3 regions of the Bradyrhizobium ottawaense genome follow, and region 2 is predicted to be linked to each of the others. Evidence: riboswitches for the same ligand, from Rfam matches in the RefSeq annotation. Region 2 holds a riboswitch; each other region holds the start of a gene.
What was found. Region 2 has a riboswitch for cobalamin ahead of CIT37_RS19855 (TonB-dependent receptor). Riboswitches for the same ligand answer to the same signal wherever they lie in the genome.
Positions count from the first base shown of each region.

Region 1: another riboswitch for cobalamin. It lies ahead of CIT37_RS26695 (DUF1636 family protein); the one in region 2 lies ahead of CIT37_RS19855 (TonB-dependent receptor).
Region 3: another riboswitch for cobalamin. It lies ahead of CIT37_RS26610 (TonB-dependent receptor); the one in region 2 lies ahead of CIT37_RS19855 (TonB-dependent receptor).

Region 1 covers NZ_CP029425.2:5,579,327-5,585,637, reverse strand. The annotation lists gene CIT37_RS26705 (cobyric acid synthase) at 1-1,331, opposite strand, end outside; gene cobO (cob(I)yrinic acid a,c-diamide adenosyltransferase) at 1,337-1,972, opposite strand; cobalamin riboswitch at 2,013-2,232, shown strand; gene CIT37_RS26695 (DUF1636 family protein) at 2,327-2,701, shown strand; gene cobW (cobalamin biosynthesis protein CobW) at 2,698-3,732, shown strand; gene cobN (cobaltochelatase subunit CobN) at 3,732-6,311, shown strand, end outside.
Region 2 covers NZ_CP029425.2:4,146,032-4,152,342, forward strand. The annotation lists gene CIT37_RS19830 (transglycosylase SLT domain-containing protein) at 1-628, opposite strand, end outside; gene CIT37_RS19835 (adenylate/guanylate cyclase domain-containing protein) at 946-2,682, shown strand; gene CIT37_RS19840 (hypothetical protein) at 2,692-2,982, shown strand; gene CIT37_RS19845 (hypothetical protein) at 3,121-3,330, shown strand; gene CIT37_RS19850 (hypothetical protein) at 3,443-3,706, shown strand; cobalamin riboswitch at 3,750-3,963, shown strand; gene CIT37_RS19855 (TonB-dependent receptor) at 4,078-6,306, shown strand.
Region 3 covers NZ_CP029425.2:5,562,462-5,568,772, forward strand. The annotation lists gene CIT37_RS26600 (siderophore-interacting protein) at 1-221, shown strand, start outside; gene CIT37_RS26605 (PepSY domain-containing protein) at 271-1,692, opposite strand; gene CIT37_RS26610 (TonB-dependent receptor) at 1,705-4,053, opposite strand; cobalamin riboswitch at 4,170-4,371, opposite strand; gene CIT37_RS26615 (histidine phosphatase family protein) at 4,444-5,016, shown strand; gene cobT (nicotinate-nucleotide--dimethylbenzimidazole phosphoribosyltransferase) at 5,009-6,061, opposite strand; gene cobF (precorrin-6A synthase (deacetylating)) at 6,072-6,311, opposite strand, start outside.

The DNA of each region.
Region 1 (6,311 bases), 1.4 Mb from region 2:
AGCTTTGCGAGGTACGCCTTGCGGAAATCATCCGACGTGAACAGGCCGTGCAGGTAGCTGCCCTGCACGCGGCCATCGCGCGAGATCGCGCCTTCGGTCTCGCCGTTCAGTGTCGCAAACGGGCGCGCACGATCGGGCCCATCGGTACGGCCGATGTGAATTTCGTACGCCTCGATCGGCTGATCCGTAGCGGCATGCACAGCCGTAACCCGCGTCAGCGTCTTCTGCGGACTCATCACCGTGTCCACATCCAGCAGCCCGAGCCCCGCCGTGTCGCCCGCGGGACCTTCAATTCCCTGTGGGTCCGCGACGCTGCGTCCCAGCATCTGATAGCCGCCGCAGAGGCCGAGCACATAGCCACCCCTGCGGTGATGCGCGAGCAGATCGATGTCCCAGCCTTGCGCGCGCAGGAAGGCGAGATCGCCGCGGGTGGACTTTGAGCCGGGGATGATGACGAGGCGGACATCGCCGGGGATGGCTTCGCCGGGGCGTACCATCACGAGATCGACGCCCGGCTCGAGCTTGAGTGGATCGAGATCGTCGAAATTGGCGATCCGCGACAGCGCGAGGCAGGCGATCTTGCATTGGCCCGGCTTGCGCGCATCGCTGAGGCCCTGCGCATCCTCGGCCGGCAGCTCGCCGGCGCGGGCGAACCAGGGCAGCACGCCAAGGCCGCGCCACGCGGTCTTTTGCTCGATCAGCCTGTAGCCGTCGTCGAACAGGGTGGGATCGCCGCGGAACTTGTTGATGACAAAACCCCGGATTATCGCGGCATCGTCGGGGTCGATCACCGTCTTGATGCCGACGAGCTGGGCGATGACGCCGCCGCGGTCGATGTCGCCGATCAGCACGACCGGCACGTCGGCCTTGCGCGCAAAACCCATATTGGCGATGTCGGCCTTACGCAAATTCACCTCGGCCGGACTGCCGGCGCCTTCCACCAGCACTAGATCGGCGCGTGCCTTCAGCCGCTCAAAGCTCTCCAGCACCGCGCCCATCAGCGAGGGCTTCATCGCGGCGTAGTCACGCGCGCGCGCAGTCGCGATGCGCTTTCCGTGGACGATCACCTGCGCGCCGACATCGGTCTCGGGCTTGAGCAGCACGGGGTTCATGTCGGTGTGCGGTTCGACGCCTGCTGCCAGCGCCTGCAGCGCCTGGGCGCGGCCGATCTCGCCGCCATCGATGGTGACGGCGGCGTTGTTCGACATGTTCTGCGGCTTGAACGGCAGCACGCGCAGGCCGCGCCGCGTGAAGGCACGCGCAAGGCCTGCGACGATGAGCGACTTGCCCACGTCCGAGCCGGCCCCCTGGATCATCAATGCGCGCGCCATCGAACTCAGAACTCGACGCCGGCCTGCGCCTTGATGCCGGAGCGGAAGGGATGCTTGACCAGCGTCATCTCGGTGACGAGATCGGCGATCTCGATCAGCTCGTCCTTGGCGTTGCGCCCGGTGAGGACGACATGCGTCATCGGCGGCTTCGAGGTGGTCAGAAACTCGACGACCTCGGCGATGTCGAGATAGTCGTAGCGCAGCGCGATGTTGATCTCGTCGAGCACGACCATGCGCAAGCTCTCATCGAGGATCAGCTCCTTGGCCTTCTCCCAGCCGGCGCGCGCGGCGGCGATGTCGCGGGCGCGGTCCTGCGTCTCCCAGGTAAAACCTTCGCCCATGGCGTGGAACTGGCAGAGGTCGCCGAAATGGCCGGTGAGCAGGCGTCGCTCGCCGGTATCCCAGGCGCCCTTGATGAACTGCACGACCGCACAGGGGAAGCCATGGGCGACGCAGCGGACGATCATGCCGAAGGCCGAGGAGGACTTGCCCTTGCCGGCGCCGGTGTGGACGATGATGAGGCCCTTTTCGCCGCTCTTGGTCGCCATGATCTTGTCGCGGGCGGCCTTCTTCTTCGCCATTTTCGTGGCGTGGCGGGCGTCGGTTTCCTCGGCCGTTTTTGTATCCGGTTCAGGCGTCATCGGTCCCGGTCCTTCGGCTTGACAAGTGGCGGCCACCGGCAAATGGTGGCCCGGCGTTGGTTCCTGTCCTATGACAGGCGAAGAGGGAATGCGATAGGGTCCGAATCGGCAAGATTTGGGTCCAAAATGCAGCCGCCCCCGCGACCGTGACCGGAGAGATGCCCGAAGCCACTGATTCCCGCGGGAATCGGGAAGGCGGGGATCGAAGGGCAAAACCCTGCTCCGCAAGCCGGGAGACCTGCCAGCGCGGACGAGTTTTGGACCGGCGGACGGGGTGTTCCGCGACGGGGAAACGGGCCTTCTGAAGAATGGTCCGTGTGCCTCATCGCCTCCCGCTGTTATCTGGAAGAGGCGATGACCGTCACACTTCACGTCTGCATCACCTGCCGTGCCGGCGAGACGCCTGGCGAGGGCGAGGCGACGCCCGGCAAGCGCCTGCATGGGGCGATCCTCGACGCCGGCGTGCCCGAGGGCGTCAATGTGGTTCCCGTCGAATGCCTGTCGGCCTGCAATCAGGGCTGCTCGGTCGCGCTCAGCGCGCCCGGCCGCTGGTCGTATGTCTATGGCCGCCTGTCGGATGCGAATGCGCGGGATGTGGTCGCGGGCGCCGCGGCTTATGCGGCGGCGCCGGATGGTCTCGTGCCCTGGCGCAGCCGGCCGGAAATATTCCGCAAGCAATCGCTTGCCCGCATTCCCCCCATTGCCGTCGTGCCGGAGGCCGCCGAATGAACTCGCTCGCAAAAGTCCCTGTGACGGTGGTCACCGGTTTTCTCGGCTCCGGCAAGACGACGCTGATCCAGCATCTGCTCAGCAATGCCGGCGGCAAGAAGCTCGCGGTGCTCGTGAACGAGTTCGGCAGTGAGGGCGTCGACGGCGAGATATTGAAATCCTGCGCCGATGCCAATTGCCCGGAGGAGAACATCATCGAGCTCGCCAATGGCTGCATCTGCTGCACGGTCGCCGACGATTTCATCCCGACCATGGAAAAACTGCTGGCGCGGCCCGTGCGGCCCGATCACATCCTGATCGAGACCTCGGGCCTGGCGCTGCCGAAGCCGCTGCTGAAGGCGTTCGACTGGCCGGAGATCCGCTCGCGCATCACCGTCGACGGTGTGATCGCACTTGCCGATGCCGAGGCCGTCGCCGCCGGCCGCTTTGCGCCGGATCCTGATGCCGTCGAAGCGCAGCGGGCGGCAGACCAAAATCTCGATCACGAGACGCCGCTGTCGGAGGTGTTCGAGGATCAGATCGCCTGCGCCGATATCGTGCTGCTGACCAAGGCCGATCTTGCGGGCGCGGCGGGGCTTGAAGCGGCCAAGGCGGCGATTATTGCCGAGATGCCACGCCGCGTGCCGATGCTCCCCGTGACCGACGGCGCGATCGATGCGCGCGTCATCCTCGGTCTCGGCGCCGCCGCCGAGAACGATCTCGCCGCGCGCCCCTCGCATCATGACGGCGAGGAGGAGCACGAGCACGATGACTTCGCCTCCGTCGTGGTCGACCTTCCTGAAGTCGCCGACGTCGATGCGCTGGTCGCATCCGTCCAGAAGCTGGCACGCGAGCAGAACGTGCTGCGGGCCAAGGGTTACATCGCGGTCGCGGGCAAGCCGATGCGGTTGCTGCTGCAGGCCGTCGGCGAGCGCGTGCGCCACCAGTTCGACAAGCCGTGGGGTGCCGGTCACAGGCGGTCGAAGCTCGTCGTGATCGGCGAGCACGGCGATATCGACGAGGCCGCCATCAAGGCAGGACTAGGTATCTGATGCACGTCGTCTTCCGCGAGAGCCGCGGTCTGGAGGAGACCGCGACGCCAAGGGATATCGGCCAGGACCCGGCCGATCTCGTGGTGCTCTCGTATTCGGATTCGGATCTCGCGGCGTTCGCAGCCGGCTGGCGGCGTGGCCGCGAGAACCTGCCGACGCTGCGGCTCGCGAACCTTGCTGAGCTGCGTCATCCGCTGTCGGTCGACACCTATATCGAGCGCACGCTGTCGCAGGCGCGCGGCATTCTGGTGCGGTTGATCGGCGGGGAGTCCTACTGGCCGTATGGGCTTGCGGCCCTGCAACAGCTTGCGAAGGACCGTGGCATTGTGCTGGCCGTGCTACCGGCCGATGGCCGTGACGACACGCGGCTCGATGCATACTCGACCTTGCCGGTCTCGACGCTGCGCCGGCTCAAGGTGCTCTGCGACACCGGCGGCCCGGTCGCGGCGCAGGCCGCGATTGCACAGCTCGCGCTGGCCTCGGGCCTCTATGCCGGGCCAGTTATCGGCGAGACGACCGCGCCCGAGATGGGGTTCTACGATCCCGCGCGTGGTGTCATTGCTGCGCCGGTGGGCGGCGAGGGCAGGCCGCGCGCGCTGGTGACGTTCTATCGCTCCTATCTCACCGCTGCCGACACCGGCCCGGTCGATGCCCTGATCGCGACGTTGCGTCAGAAGGGATTTGACACTTGTGGCGCGTTCGTCACGTCGCTGAAGGCTGCGGGCGTTGCGGATTGGCTGCGCGCGTATCTTGCGCAAAATCCTCCGGCGGCGATCGTCAATGCAACGGCGTTCTCGGCCATGGGCGACGACGGCACGACACCATTCGACGCCGCATCCTGCCCGGTGTTTCAGGTCGCGCTCTCCACCGCGCGGCGCGAGGACTGGGTGGACTCGCTGCGCGGCCTGTCGCCCGGCGACCTTGCGATGCATGTGGTGCTGCCCGAGGTCGATGGCCGCCTGTTCGCGGGCGTGGTGAGCTTCAAATCGGCGGGGATGCGTGACCCCGATCTGCAATTTTCGCGTCTTGCGCACGGCGCCGATGAAGGGCGCGTGACGGCCGTCGCCGCGCGCGTCGCGGCTTGGCGGGGCCTCGCGGAGAAGCCAGCAGCCGAGAAGCGCATTGCGCTCGTGCTCTCCAATTATCCGGGCCGGCCGCATCAGATCGCGCATGCGGTCGGTCTCGATGCGCTGGCTTCGGTCGAGGCGCTGGTGTCGGATCTCGCGGAGGCCGGCTTCGATGTTGCGCCGGTCCACACCCTTGGCGAGACGCTGCTCAAGCGGCAACTGACCTGGGACGTTGCCGATTACCGCGCGGCGCTTTCGCGCCTGCCGCAAGTCTTGCAGGATGATCTCGCGCAAGCCTGGGGCGCGCCGGAGGATGATCCGAGCTGCCAGGACGGCGTGTTTCAATTCGCGGCCGTCGCTTGCGGCAAGTCGATCATCGCGGTTCAGCCGGAACGCGGCGATGCGACCACGCGCGATATTGATTATCACGATCTCGCCCGCACGCCGCGCCACGGTTATGTCGCGTTCTATCTCTGGCTCCGGCAGCAGGCCTGCGATGCCGTCGTGCATATGGGCGCACATGGCACGTTGGAATGGCTGCCCGGAAAATCCGTGGCGCTGTCATCGCACTGCTGGCCGGAAGCCCTGATCGGCGATCTCCCAATCATCTATCCCTTCATCGTCAACGATCCCGGCGAGGCCGCGCAGGCGAAACGGCGCATTGGCGCCGTCACCATCGGCCATCTGCCGCCGCCGCTGGAAACATCCTCGGTGCCGGAGGCCCTGCGCCGGCTCGAACGACTTCTCGACGAATATTCGACCGCTGATGGTCTCGATCCCGCGCGCCGCCAACGGCTGATTGCCGCGATCCGCGACGAGGCGCGCGTGGCAGGCCTCGAAGACGATCTCGGTTTGGATGCCTCGGCCGCGCCCGCCGAAGCCATTCCGCGGATTGATCGCTTCGTCTGCGATCTCAAGGAAAGCCAATTCGGGGACGGCCTGCACGTATTCGGCCGCGGCGCCTGCGGCGAGGCGGAGCGCGGAGCGCTGCGCGCCGCGCTTGCCGGCCAGCGCGTTGCGCCGGGACCGTCGGGCTCGCCCTATCGCGGCCGTCAAGACGTGCTGCCGACCGGGCGCAATCTCTTTGCGGTCGATCCGCGCTCCGTGCCGACGCCGTCGGCACATGCGCAGGGGATAAAACTCGCCGAAGAGCTGCTGCGCCGCCATCTGCAGGATCACGGCGACTGGCCGAAGGGGCTCGTCGTCGATCTCTGGGGTTCGGCAACGATGCGCACTGCGGGCGAGGAGTTCGCGATGGCGCTGCATCTGGCCGGCCTTTCGCCGCGCTGGGATCACGCCTCCGGCCGCGTCACCGGTTACGACATCATCGCGCCGGCCGAGCTCGGCCGCCCCCGCATCGACGTGACGCTGCGCGTGTCCGGCCTGTTCCGCGACGTCTTCGCAGGCCTTGCGCAATTGTTCGAGGCCGCCTCCGAAGCGCTTGCGGCGCGCGAGGACGAGGGCGATGAGAATCCGTACCGCCACCGCGCCTCCCGCGTGTTCGCGCCGCGC
Region 2 (6,311 bases):
TGCGCCAGGCCTCGCGCACGAGCCGGGTAGCCCTGTCGACGTCGCCTTCAGCGAGCAGCACGCGGGCGAGGGCGAACTTGCCCTTGGCGCTGGTCGGGCGGTCCATGGTGAATTTGTGCACGGTGGCCGCGTCGGCCTTCTCCTGCCACAGCCGCGCCTCGGCGCGGCGGCGGAGCAGGGCGCTGCTCGGCCAACCCGGATTGGCGGCAAGGAAGGCGGCATAACGCTTGAAATTCGCCGTGCTCTCGGAATGGCGCAGCATGAACCAGTCGGCGAGCTTCTGACCGGCGGGATCAGTGATGCGGTCGCGCGCCGCGCTCGCGTCATCCGTCTTGCCCTTGCGCGCGAGGTCGATCGCATCCTTCAGCGCGGCGAGGTCGCCGGTGAGGGGCGGGGCGGCCGGTTTCTCTGATGGCTCGTCGCCGGTCTTCTTCGACTTGCGCTTGGCCTCGGCATGCTTGCCGTGACGGGACTTGGCCACGGTATGTCGCTGCTTGCCGGCTTTCGCCTCATGCGACTTTTTCGGCGCAGACGATTTGTGGCTGCTCTTCGCCGCCAGCTCGGTGGGGAGGAGGGCCATTGCGGCCACGGCAACGAGACACGCGAGCGAGCGTAGGCACTGGTTCATCCCATGGTCCCCCTGCGAAACCACTACAAACCAAGGTCCGCGACGACATGCGGCTTGAGAATCAACGACATCGAGAACAATGCCACGGCATCGTTTCGCATTCCTCACGCTGTCGCAACAATGCGGCAAAATACGGATGTGACGAGGGAACTTCCGCTGGGGGGCAGTTCCTTTAACCTTTGTTAACGATCCGGGCTCGCGCGACGACCGGCCATGGTCCTGGGCGCCAGGAGGAACCAGATTGCGCGTGTTCCCGCAGCAAGATCCGGTGTATGGAGTTCCCTTGCTCCGTCCCTTTGGCCTTTGTCCCTGCAGCTATGCCGATTTTCAACCAGTCGATCAGGCGCAAGATCGTCGGTATCGCCCTCGGATTGATCGTCCTGATGCTGGTCACCTCGATCCTGTCGATGGTGATGTCGAGCCAGGTCGGCGTCCTGCTCGACGAGCTGACCAACCGCTACATCCCGGCCTATGGCGATCTCGCGCGCGTCAACATCCGCTCGCTGGAGCGATCGGTGGCGCTGCGGCGGATGATCATGACGAAGATGCAGGCGTCCTCGGACGAGGAGGCCTATGCGGCGCGCCTTCGCGAGTTCGAGGACGCCGACCGCAAGATCGAGGAGGAGGCCGAGCGCGCGCGCAAGCTGATCAACGCGATCATAGACGACCCTCGCACGCCGTCCGACAACGCCGCGCTGGCACGGATCGAGACCCGCATCGAGACCGCCGTCGGCGAGCTGCGCCGCGATCAGAAGGAGAGCCACGCGAAACTCCTCAACCAGATCGACGCACAGCAGATGGCGGAAGCGCGGATCACGCTCGAGCATATCGACGCGCTGCGCGACCAGTTCAACCAGAAGATCGATGCGATCCGGGCCGACATGCTCAAGCAGGTCTTCGCCAGCACGTCGCAGGTGATCGGCCATCAGCACCAAGCGATCATCGTCTCTGGCATCGTGACGTTGCTCGCGGCGATCGTCGGCTTTGCCTTTGCGCTCCTGGTGTCCAGCGGCATCACGCGCCCGGTGCGGCTGCTGCTCGCCGGCACCCGCGAGGTCGAGGCCGGCCGCTTCGACAAGACCATCACCGTCTCCACGCAGGACGAGATCGGCGAGCTCGCCGCGGCTTTCAACCGCATGACCGAGCAGCTCAGGCACAACGAGCGCATCCGCGAGACCTTTGGCCGCTACATCGATCCCAAGGTGGTGCAGGGGCTGATCGACCGGCCCGAGGTCGCGATCGACGGCGAGCGCCGGGTCATGACCATCATGTTCTGCGACATGAGCGGCTTCACCTCGATGAGCGAGGGCATGACCCCGCGCGGCCTCGTCAGGGTGATGAACCACTATTTCACGGTGATGTCCGGACCGATCAGGGGTAATCGCGGCATCATCGACAAATATATCGGCGACGCCATCATGTCCTATTGGGGCCCGCCCTTCATCGAGGAAGACGAGCAGGCGCTCCTGGCCGGCATCGCCGCAACCGAGATGGTCGACCAGGTGCCCGCGCTGCAGAAGCAGCTGCCCGACCTGCTCGGCATCCGCGCCATGCCGGCGCCGTGTGACCTGCGGATCGGCATCGCCACCGGCGAGGTCCTGACCGGCAGCATCGGCTCCGAGCTGATGATGAGCTTCACCGTGATGGGCGACGCCGTGAACCTGGCCTCGCGGCTGGAGGCCGTCAACAAGGTCTACGGAACCCGCATCCTGATCTCGCAGGCAACTGCTGACGCGATCGGAGCGCGGCTCGAATTGCGCGAGATCGATCGTCTGGCGGTCGCGGGCCAGAGCGCGCCGCAGCCGATCTTCGAGGTGATGGCGCGGGCGGGCGCACTCACCGGCGCGCAGGACAGCCTGCGCACGCATTATGCCGAAGCGCTCGCCGCCTATCGGGCCCGCCGCTTCGACGAGGCGCGCGCCGCCTTCAACGCCGCGCTCGAAGCCGTCCCCGGCGACGGCCCCTCGCGCACGATGCTCGGCCGCATCGCGCAGCTCGAGGCCAAGCCGCCGGAAGAGGGGTGGGACGGCGCCTGGCGGCTGGAGCAGAAATAGCCGTTTTTGTTGCGCCAGCTCGCCCTGTCGGAAAAAACGTTTCTGCTCGATAACGATGTTCGCCGTGACCTATTTCCCGGGCTTAGGTTGGATGTCCTTGAGGCGTTTGACGGGGACACGCCGATGACGGAACTTCAGGACAGGCTGGAACGGTTCGAGACGCTCACCGCCGAATGTGAGCTGATCGCCAAGCTCGCCACCGACAGCACCAAGCGCGAGTTCTATCTGAAACTCTCGGAGCAATACCGTCAGCTGGCGGTGGACATGCGGCAGGCGATCGCGACCAAGGCTGCTGCCTGACGCCGGCTGCAATCCGATCTTAAGGTTTGGCGCGCATCCTTGACCTCGCGAGCGATCGCTCGTGGTGGAAAGGCCGGGGTTCGCTGCAATGCAGCGCACCTCGCGAGTGTCATTTGCCATGCTTGACAGGGCAATCACATGCGCCTCGTTGCCGTGATCATATTCGCGCTCATGACGGCGGCCTGCGACCAGGAGCAGGATATCACCGGCTCGACGCCGACCTGCCCGATGCGGAACTACAGCTACAATCCCCGCGACATGAACCAGTGCGTCAATGCCTGCAAATCGTGCGATCGCGGCACCACGGTCACCTGCACGACCTCCTGCACCCTCAAGGGCGCGCGCTGAGCGCACCGCCTCTGCCTTGTAGGAATGCAACCCGTGGAATGGGCGGTGCCTGGGCACCGGAACGATTCACATGGGTCAATCATTGAAGCAAGTGGGCAGGACGCGGAGTCCGATGGAAATGGGTATGCTCGATCCCGGCCGGTTTCTGGTGTCGTGCTCGCATTGCGATGCCTGGCCGATGGCAGCCAACGTGAAGCGGTCGAGCTGGACGGCGTCCCCGCACGAGGTCCGCTTCGTCTGCACGCGTTGCCGGCGCGAGGAGACCGCGATCGTCTCGGCCTCCGGCGAATTGACCCCGATCAAGCGCGTCGATGTTCCGCCCCGCGATGTCGCTGTCGCCTGGGCCCAGGCGCAACGTGTGCGCGGGCGGACCTGAGCGGCCGGCACCCAACGGTCGATTGACTCGCGGGGCGAACGGCTCGTAAATGATCGGCGACGGTTCTCCTCATGGAGATCAAAAGGGAATGTGGTGCGGGATTGTCCCAACGCCGGGATTATCTCAACGCCACGGCTGCCCCCGCAACTGTAAGCGGTGAATCTTTCGTCTCATGCCACTGGGAAACTCGGTCCTGGGAAGGCGACGCAAGGTCACGACCCGCGAGCCAGGAGACCTGCCGTCAGCCGTGGTCACACGCGAAGATGTCGGTCGGGGAGTACAGACATTAGCTTCACCGGAGCAATCCATCGCTCTGCCGTGAAACCTCGTTCGCTGTGACGTGCCACTGACGTCATACCGAGGTTACCATTGTGTCCCGTCTCGTCTCTGCCGCCAGGCGCTTTGCCGCCGGCCTGCTCGCATCCGTTTCCCTGCATTCGCTCGATCCGTCCTCCGCCTTCGCCCAGCAGGCGCTTGCCGAGCAATTGCCGCCGATCGAGGTGACCAGGTCCGACGATCAGAACCGAACGCGCGCCAGGGCGATCGGCGATGGCGAGGCGGGGGTGAGGACGAATGTCGCGCCGGCAGGCAATGGCGCCGGCTCATCCGGCTCCGGCGGTGAGGCTGCCGCCGGCAGCGGCGGCATCGTCGGGGCCGCGACGACCGTCATCACGGCAGCCGATATCGCGCATTCGCCATCGCAGACGCTCGCCGAGATCATTGCGACGCAAACGCCGGGGGCCCAGATCACGACGTTCTATGGCGGCCAGATCGGCGCCAAGACCAGCGTGGACCTGCGTGGCTTCGGCGCCTTTGCCACTGCCAACACGCTGGTGCTGGTCAACGGCCGGCGGCTGAACGACGTCGACATGGCGCAGGTGGATCTCTCCACCATCCCGCTCAATTCCATCGAGCGCATCGAGGTGACGCGCGGCAATTCCGGCGCGGTGCTCTATGGCGACAACGCGGTCGGCGGTGTGATCAACATCGTCACCAAAAACGGCGTCGGCGGACCGCCCGTGACCGCGCGCATCGAGGCCGGCTTCGGCTCGTTCAACACCAGGCTCGGCAACGTGTCGACCTCGCTCAATTCCGGTCGGTGGTCGACCTCGTTCTACGGCAATACGGTCAGGACCGATGGCTATCGCGACAACAACCGCTATTCCCAGCAGAATGGCGTCGGCAATCTCAATTACACCACGCCAGGCCTGACTGCTTTTCTCACGGTTACCGGTGATAATCAGGAGCTGCGACTGCCGGGCGGCCGCACCGTCGATCCCTCGATCGGCCTCGACGAGCTCAGGGCCAACCGGCGAGGGACCAGCACGCTGTTCAACTACGCCAACCAGCAGGGTTTTGGCGCGACTGCGGGTTTCACCAAGACCCTGATCAGCGGCGTCGATCTCATCGTCGACGGCGGCGTGCGCGACAAGAAGCAGCAGAGTGCATTCTTTTCCAGCCCGACGCCGGTTCCGGCCTTCTTCTCGTCGACCTATGTCGGTTCCCATCTGACGACATGGTCGATCACGCCGCGGCTCAGCGTGAAGAGCCTGCTGCTCGGCATGCCGTCGCAGCTTCTGACTGGCATCGACTATTACGATGCGAGCTTTGAGCAGAACCGCGGCGCCGGGCAGGGGCTCGCCCCCTGGCACAATTACGACCTCAGGCAGCGGACCGTTGCGGGTTATTTCCAGCACACATTGGGAATCGCCCCCACGACAGACATCTCCTACGGCGCGCGGGTGCAGAACGTCAGTCTTGCGGCACGCGACAATTTCGACCCGGCAGCTCCGTTCAACGCCGACATCGGCGCGTTGCCGCTGACGAGCAACGAGACCCAATATGCGCTGCATCTCGGCGCCGAGCATCGTCTGAACGACCAGGTCTCGCTGTTCGGCCGCGTAGCGCGCGCGTTCCGCACGCCTGATGTCGACGAGCGCCTGTCCTCAGGGCCTTCGTTCGATCCCTTGACCTTCGCTGCGATCCCGCAAACGTTCCAGCTCAAGACCCAGACCTCGCAGGACATCGAGGGCGGTGTTCGCATCAAGGGCGGCGGGTTGCAGCTGCAGAGCAGTCTCTATCTGATGGATCTCACCAACGAGGTCCATTTCAATCCGGTCCTGTTCTACAACACAAATCTTGATCCGACCCGCCGCTACGGCTCTGAGACCAGTCTGTCCTATCGCGTCAACGACGCCCTGCTGCTGCGCTCCGGCGTGGCCTATACAAGTGCGGTCTTCCGCGAAGGCATCTGGGCCGGCAACGACGTGCCGCTGGTCTCGCGCTACACGGCGAGTGCGGGTGTCACCTGGAACATCTGGCAGAATTACGTGGTGCTCGATGCCACCGCGCGCTTCTGGAGCGAGCGTCGCATGGACAACGACCAGGCGGGCACCCAGAAGCCGATCCCCGCCAACGGCACGATCGATCTCAAGCTCAGCGGCCAGGTTGAGCGCTACTTCTGGTCCCTCAGCGTCAACAATGTGCTGAACGCGCTCTACTACGACTACGCCATCGCGAGCACCTTCACGGACGGCCGCTTCAGTGCCTATCCGCTGCCCGGCCGCACCTATCTGCTCAAGGCCGGCGCAACGTTCTGATTTTC
Region 3 (6,311 bases), 1.4 Mb from region 2:
TCGGCCACGCCAGGCTAATGGCACGCAGCGCCGATGACACCCATCTTGCAACCGCCGAATCCGAGTTGCTCCGCCTTGCCGCAAACGGCGCACAGTTCGTCCTGACCGGCAAGGCATCCTCGATCCAGCGTGTCGGCCGCGCCTTGAAGGCCGCCGGCGTCGCATTATCGCGGATCAGGGCAAAAGCCTATTGGGCACCGGGCAAGACCGGCCTGGACTAGAGAGGAGCCGATAGAACCGCCGGCCGTTGGTCAAGACACGCGGTCTCGGTCAGGACCGCAGACGCCGCCAGCCAATCGCGATCCCGGTGACGGAGAACGCCAGTCCCAACGCACACAGTCCAACGATAAGGGCATCGCGCAGACGCGGATGCGCCAGCAGGACCGGAAAATCGAGCGTGTGGAGCGCGCTGTAGAACCAGCGGTAGGCTCGCCGCGAGGCATCCAGCCTTTGCAGCACACTGCCATCGGCACCGTCGATATCGAACCAGAGGTCGCCGCAGCGCAAGCGGTAGACGGGCGCACCGGGAATAGCTGATTGCGCGGGGTAGTCGTCGTTGCCAGCAAGAACGGACGGCGCGCCGCAGCCGGCGGCGAGGCGCGCCACCAGATTCTGGATCTCATGCACGTCCAGAAATTCCGTTGGTCCATCGCGGGGCGCGTCCCCTGCCTTGATCAAGACCTGACGGTCGAGGCCCACCCGGTCGCGCCGGTAGACAGTGCCGTTGAAGGCAAACCATTCGATCTCCCGGGCCGAGAGCGATATCGGCTGCCGATCGAGCCATGAGGCAGCCGCCCAATCAGGCAACGCGTTCATCACGCCGGATTCGGCCGCGGTCAATTGTCCGCGCGAGAACAGCCGGCCGTGATCCATGGAGAGCCAGCCGCTGAGACTCCATGTCAGCACGAACATTGTTGCCGTGAGGCCAATGACGTGGTGCAACGCGTGCCAGCCACGATAGGGCGAGGACATCCGGCGCCCTCGCAGCTGCACTCGCGCGATCCCGAGCACCGCGCCAAGCATCGCCGCGATCAAGGCCAGCAAGGACAGCGTCCAGACGACGCGATCCCACAGCGACCAATTGCTTCTCAGGACTGTCGGGTAAATCCAGTGCAGCACACTGCCGGCCCAATTCCAGCCCCGCTCGCGCCGCCTCGTGTCCAGGACGATCTCGCCGGTGGACGAGGAGACATAGACTTCCGTCCCGGCGGCATCGCCGAGCGCCACACGAAACAGCGGCCGGTGGCGATCGAAGCCGTTCGGCACGCTCCACTGATCATGGTCCGAGAGCGCAACGACCGCGGCCCGCGCGGCATCGGGCCCGCGATTGCGCCCGTGCTCCCGCGCGATGGCAAGCGCGGTATCGGCAATCGCGACCGACGCATCGCCTCCGTCGGAGGCGCGGACCGCGCGCACGCGCGATGATCCCGACACGATGTAGACCGCTGCATCGCTCCGCTGGATCAGCCGGACGTGCACGGCGCCCGCGACCCCGCTCGCAGCGACCGCCTCCACAACCGGGATCCTCGCCGCTCCGCGATCCACCGGCGCAAGGCCGGCAAACCGTTCCGCTTCCGTCAGCGACGGAAACGGAACGAAGTGCATCACGATCCCCGTCGCAAACCACATCGCGAACAGCAGGCAGAACGCGATCCCGAGCCAGCGATGCGTAACGACGATCGCGCTCATCATCCGTTCAGCGCCCTACCATTTGAACGCGGCCGAGAGCTCATAGGTGCGCGGCGCACCGAGGAGGATCTGGTCGGGATAGAATGGATCGCCCCAGATCGCATAGCGCTTATCGGTGATGTTGCGCACGCGGAAGGTCAGGCGGGCCTGGTCGACCGCGTTGAATACCGTCTTGGGGATATCGACGAAGGCGTAGACGTCGGCGACGGTATACGCCTTCATCGTCACGACATTGGCATCGGTGTTGTAGCGGTCGCCGACATGGCGGCCGGTGATGCCGAGCTCCACCGGCCAGGGCGTGAAGAAGCGCCAGGATGCACCCGCATTCGCCACGATGCGCGGCACGTTCGGCGGCGTATTGCCGGAGAACGAGCCGCCGACGAAATTGTAGTCGGCATAGCGGGCGTCGACATAGGCGATGTTGCCCCACAGACGCAGTGGATCGATCGGACGGACCGAAGCGGCGAGCTCGACGCCCTTCGACTCCTGTCGCCCGGCGATGTTGAGCGCCATGCCGCCGGCCGCGGCATAGACGTTCTTGCGCACGATGTCGTAGGCCGAGAAAGACCACTCCGCCCTGTTGTCCCAGAACAGGTGCTTGACGCCGGTCTCGTAGGTACGCGAGGTCGTCAGGTCGAGCGGCTGGGTCGGCGACAACAGGAAGCTGGTGTTCGCGGAGACGTCGGCGCCGGTGGCGTACTGGCTGAAGAAAGTCATGCCGGGCACGACCTCCCACGTATAGCCGATGCGGCCCGTCACCGGCGCCCAGTCTTTCGTGAACGGGAAGCCCGCGTTCACCAGGCCGGCGGCATCCGTCGAGTTGCGATCGAGCCCGATATGCTCGACGCGCAGGCCGCCGATCAGCGCGAAGGTCCGCGTCAGCTTCAGCCGGTCCTCGAACGACAGCGCCTCGTTGTCGATACGCGCGGTCTGCTGCTTGGTCGTGAGCAGACCGTAGAAGCCGCGGTTGGGATCGACCAGCGAAACATAATCGTTCGGGAAGTTTGCCGCGCCCGGCCTGACGAAGTCGAGATAGCTCGACGACAGCGTCGTGACCAGCCGGTTGTCGAAGCCTGCGATATTCGTGTCCCAGATCAAATCGGTGATGTTGCCGACGAGGCGCTGGCTGTGCGCGACATAGAAGCGCTCGCGATACACCTGGTTGTTGGTGGAATCGAACGCCTCGATCTCGTTGTTGAACCAGGTGCGCTCCGCACCGTAACCATAGGCCTGACTTTTCAGCGTCAGGTCCGGCGCCAGCTTCAGCTCGAAACCGCCGCGCAGCCACACCTCCTGCGCGACATTGCGGTTGTCGAGGACATTGTAGTTGGTATTGAAGGTGCGGTCGTCGATCGTGACAGCCCCAAGATCAGTCCTGTTGAAGTAGTTGCCGGAGACGATCCCCGTCGTCGCGTGCGATCCACTGAAAGCGATCGGCACCAGCGGCGCGCCCCAATAGGCTTTCGAGCGATCCTCGCGATACTCGATCGCGCCCCAGATCTTGAGACTGTCCGAGATGCGATAGTTGAGCTGGCCCGACACATCGAGCATCTTGGTATTGGTGTCGTCGGCAAAGCCGTTGAGCGCCGAACTGCTGATGTCGAAGCGGTAGTCGAGGCCCTGCACATTGGTGCTGCCGCCCGAGCCGTAATGCGCGCGGAACGAATTCAGCGAATCCCAGGAGAAATCAGCTTCGTTCCGGATCGCTCCCGTGTGCGGCTGCTTGGTCACAAAATTGATCGCCCCGCCGGCGGCGCCCTCGCCCGAGATCAGCGATGCCGGGCCCTTCAGGAATTCCACGGCTTCCAGATTGGCGGTGTCCATGATCCGCGAGGTCATGTTCTGCGGACCGATCTTGATGCCGTTGTAGAGCGTGTTGATCTGGCTGTTGGTGAAGCCGCGCATCGAGAAGGCGGAAGGCTCGGCCGGATTATCGCCGGAGGTGACGCCGACCGCCCCCTGCGCCACGTCGGACACGGTGCGATAACCCTGCTCGCGCATGGTCTCCGCGGAGATCACCTCGACGGTCGCGGGCGTCTCGCGCACCGTCAGGCCGAGCCGCGAGGCGCTTTCGGCCACGGCATTGCTGTTGAGCGGCGTCGGGGGTGCCGCAGTCGGCACGGCAGGCTTCGGCATCGCTGCTGCGGTCGCCGGCCTGCGCGCTGCTGCGCGGCGCGTGCTCTGCGCCTCCCGGCCGGCAGGCTTGGCCTGCTTGCGGGATTGGGCCGGCGACACCTCGACCGGCGGCAGGGGCTCTCGGGCCTGCTGCGCCAGCGCAGCGGGCGGATCGAGAGCGGCAAAGGATGTGAGTGCCGCGGAGGCGAGCAGGAATTTTCGCGGTCGTACGATACGGATGGAAGACACGGTTTCGGGCCTCGGTATGACGTCAGTGGCACGTCACAGCGAACGAGGTCTCACCTTTTGGCCCTTCAGCCGTCCGATGAAGCCGAATGTCTGTACTCCCCGACCGACATCTTCGCGTGTGACCACGGCTGACGGCAGGTCTCCTGGCTCGCGGGTCATCACCACTTCGTCGCCTTCCCGGGACCGAGGACCCAGTGGCTTCTGACGAAGGATTATCCGCTCACAGTTGCGGGGGCAGCCACGGCGTTGGGGACAATGTCCCCGCACCGTATTCCCTTTTCATCCCCTCTCGGGGAAACCGTCGCGAGCATCTAGGATTACCATCACAACAGAGTCAATGTGCCAGTTGCGGCGTTATGGCCACAACGACCAACTTCCTTGGAGATGAGCATGGAAGGCGAGACCTTCCTCTGGTTGATACGGCACGCGCCCGTCGCGGGCGTCACAGGCACGATCCACGCGTCCGACGCGCCGGCCGATCTCAGCGATCGCGCGCAACTGGACGCTGTGCGACGGCACCTGCCACCGGATGCCGCCGGCTATGCCAGCCCGTCGCGGCGTACGGTCGAGACGGCGCGCGCGCTGGGCCTCGAGCCGGAGCCCGTCAGTGAATTCCGCGAGCAGGATTTTGGTGACTGGACCGGCCATCGCCATGACGAACTCGAGGCGACCCGCGGTGAGGCCTATGCGCAGTTCTGGAACGATCCAGCTGGCGGACGACCGCCGGGCGGCGAGAGCTTTGCGGATCAGGTCGCGCGTGTCCGGCTGGGCCTGTCGCGGATCGCAGCCGGATCGGCCACGCTCGTCGTGCATTCCGGCACCATCCGCGCCGCGCTCTGCATCGCGCTGGACCTGACGCCGACGGCGGCCTTGCGCTTCGTGGTCGATCCGCTGTCGCTGACCCGGATCGATCGCCTCCTGAGCGGCTGGCGCGTCGTCTCCGTCAATCAGCGGATCAGTTAGGACGATCCGGCACATTGGCCTGCGCAAACGTCGCCATGCCGTTGTGGAGGCTGCAGGCGAGGCGCACCAGCGGCAGCGCGATGGCGGCGCCCGATCCCTCGCCGAGCCGGAGATCGAGGCTGATCAACGGCTGCACGTTCAGCGCGCGCAGCACCAGCCGATGCCCTTGCTCCGCCGATTGATGCGACGGCAGCAGGAACGGCTGGCACGACGGATTGAGACGTGCCGCCGCCAGCGCCGCCACCGATACGATGAAGCCATCGATCAATACAGGGATGCGGCGCTGCGCGGCCGCGATGATCGCACCTGAGATCGCCGCGATCTCCAGGCCGCCAACGGCGCATAGGATTTTTTCCGGCGAAGCGCCGCCAACGCCGTGACGCGCGATCGCAGCATCAATCACACGGGACTTGTGCGCGCGCCCCGCCGCATCGATCCCGGTGCCGCTCCCCGCAATCTCTTCGGCGCTGATGCCGAGCAGGCCCGCCGCGATTGCCGCCGAGGTCGTGGTGTTGCCGATCCCCATCTCGCCGAAGATCAGGAGATCAGGCTGATGGGCAGCCGCACGTGCGACGGCGCGCTGGCCGGCCTCGAACGCATACCCCAGCTCGGCGGGTGCGAGAGCGGCTTCGACGCTGAAATCGCGTGTGCCGTGGCGCGGCTTGTCGGTGACGATTCCTGCCATCTCGTCCTGCGCCAGCGTGCCGGCGTCGACCACCTCCAGGCTCGAGCCAAGCTCGCGCGCCAGCACCGAGATCGCGGCGCCGCCGGCGGCGAAATTCGCCATCATCGCGATAGTCACGGCTTGCGGATAGGCCGATACGCCCTGCGCGACGATGCCGTGGTCGCCGGCGAAGATGATGATCGGCACCCGTGCGGCACGCGGCTGTTCGGTCGCCTGCAGGCCCGCAAGCTCGATTGCGAGCTGCTCGAGCCGGCCGAGCGCGCCGGTCGGTTTTGTCAGTTGCGCCTGCCGCGCAATCGCCGCCTCGCGATGGGCCGCGGAGACATCGGGGCAGTTCTGGGGGACCCATTCGGGGAGCATGCTGCCTCGCTTAACGTGCGCGCTTGAGAATGTAGCTGTCCATGATCCAGCCGTGCCGCTCGCGCGCTTCCTGCCGCGCCGCGACGATGCGCGGGCCAACCTCGGCGAGCGCGCCGGACATGATGATCTGGTCGGGCATGCCGAGATAGGCGCCCCACCAGATCTGCAAGCCCCGCTGATCGAGCGATTGAAACGCCGTGCCGCCGTCGAGCATCACCACCACGGTATCGACATCTTGCGGCCAGCCGCC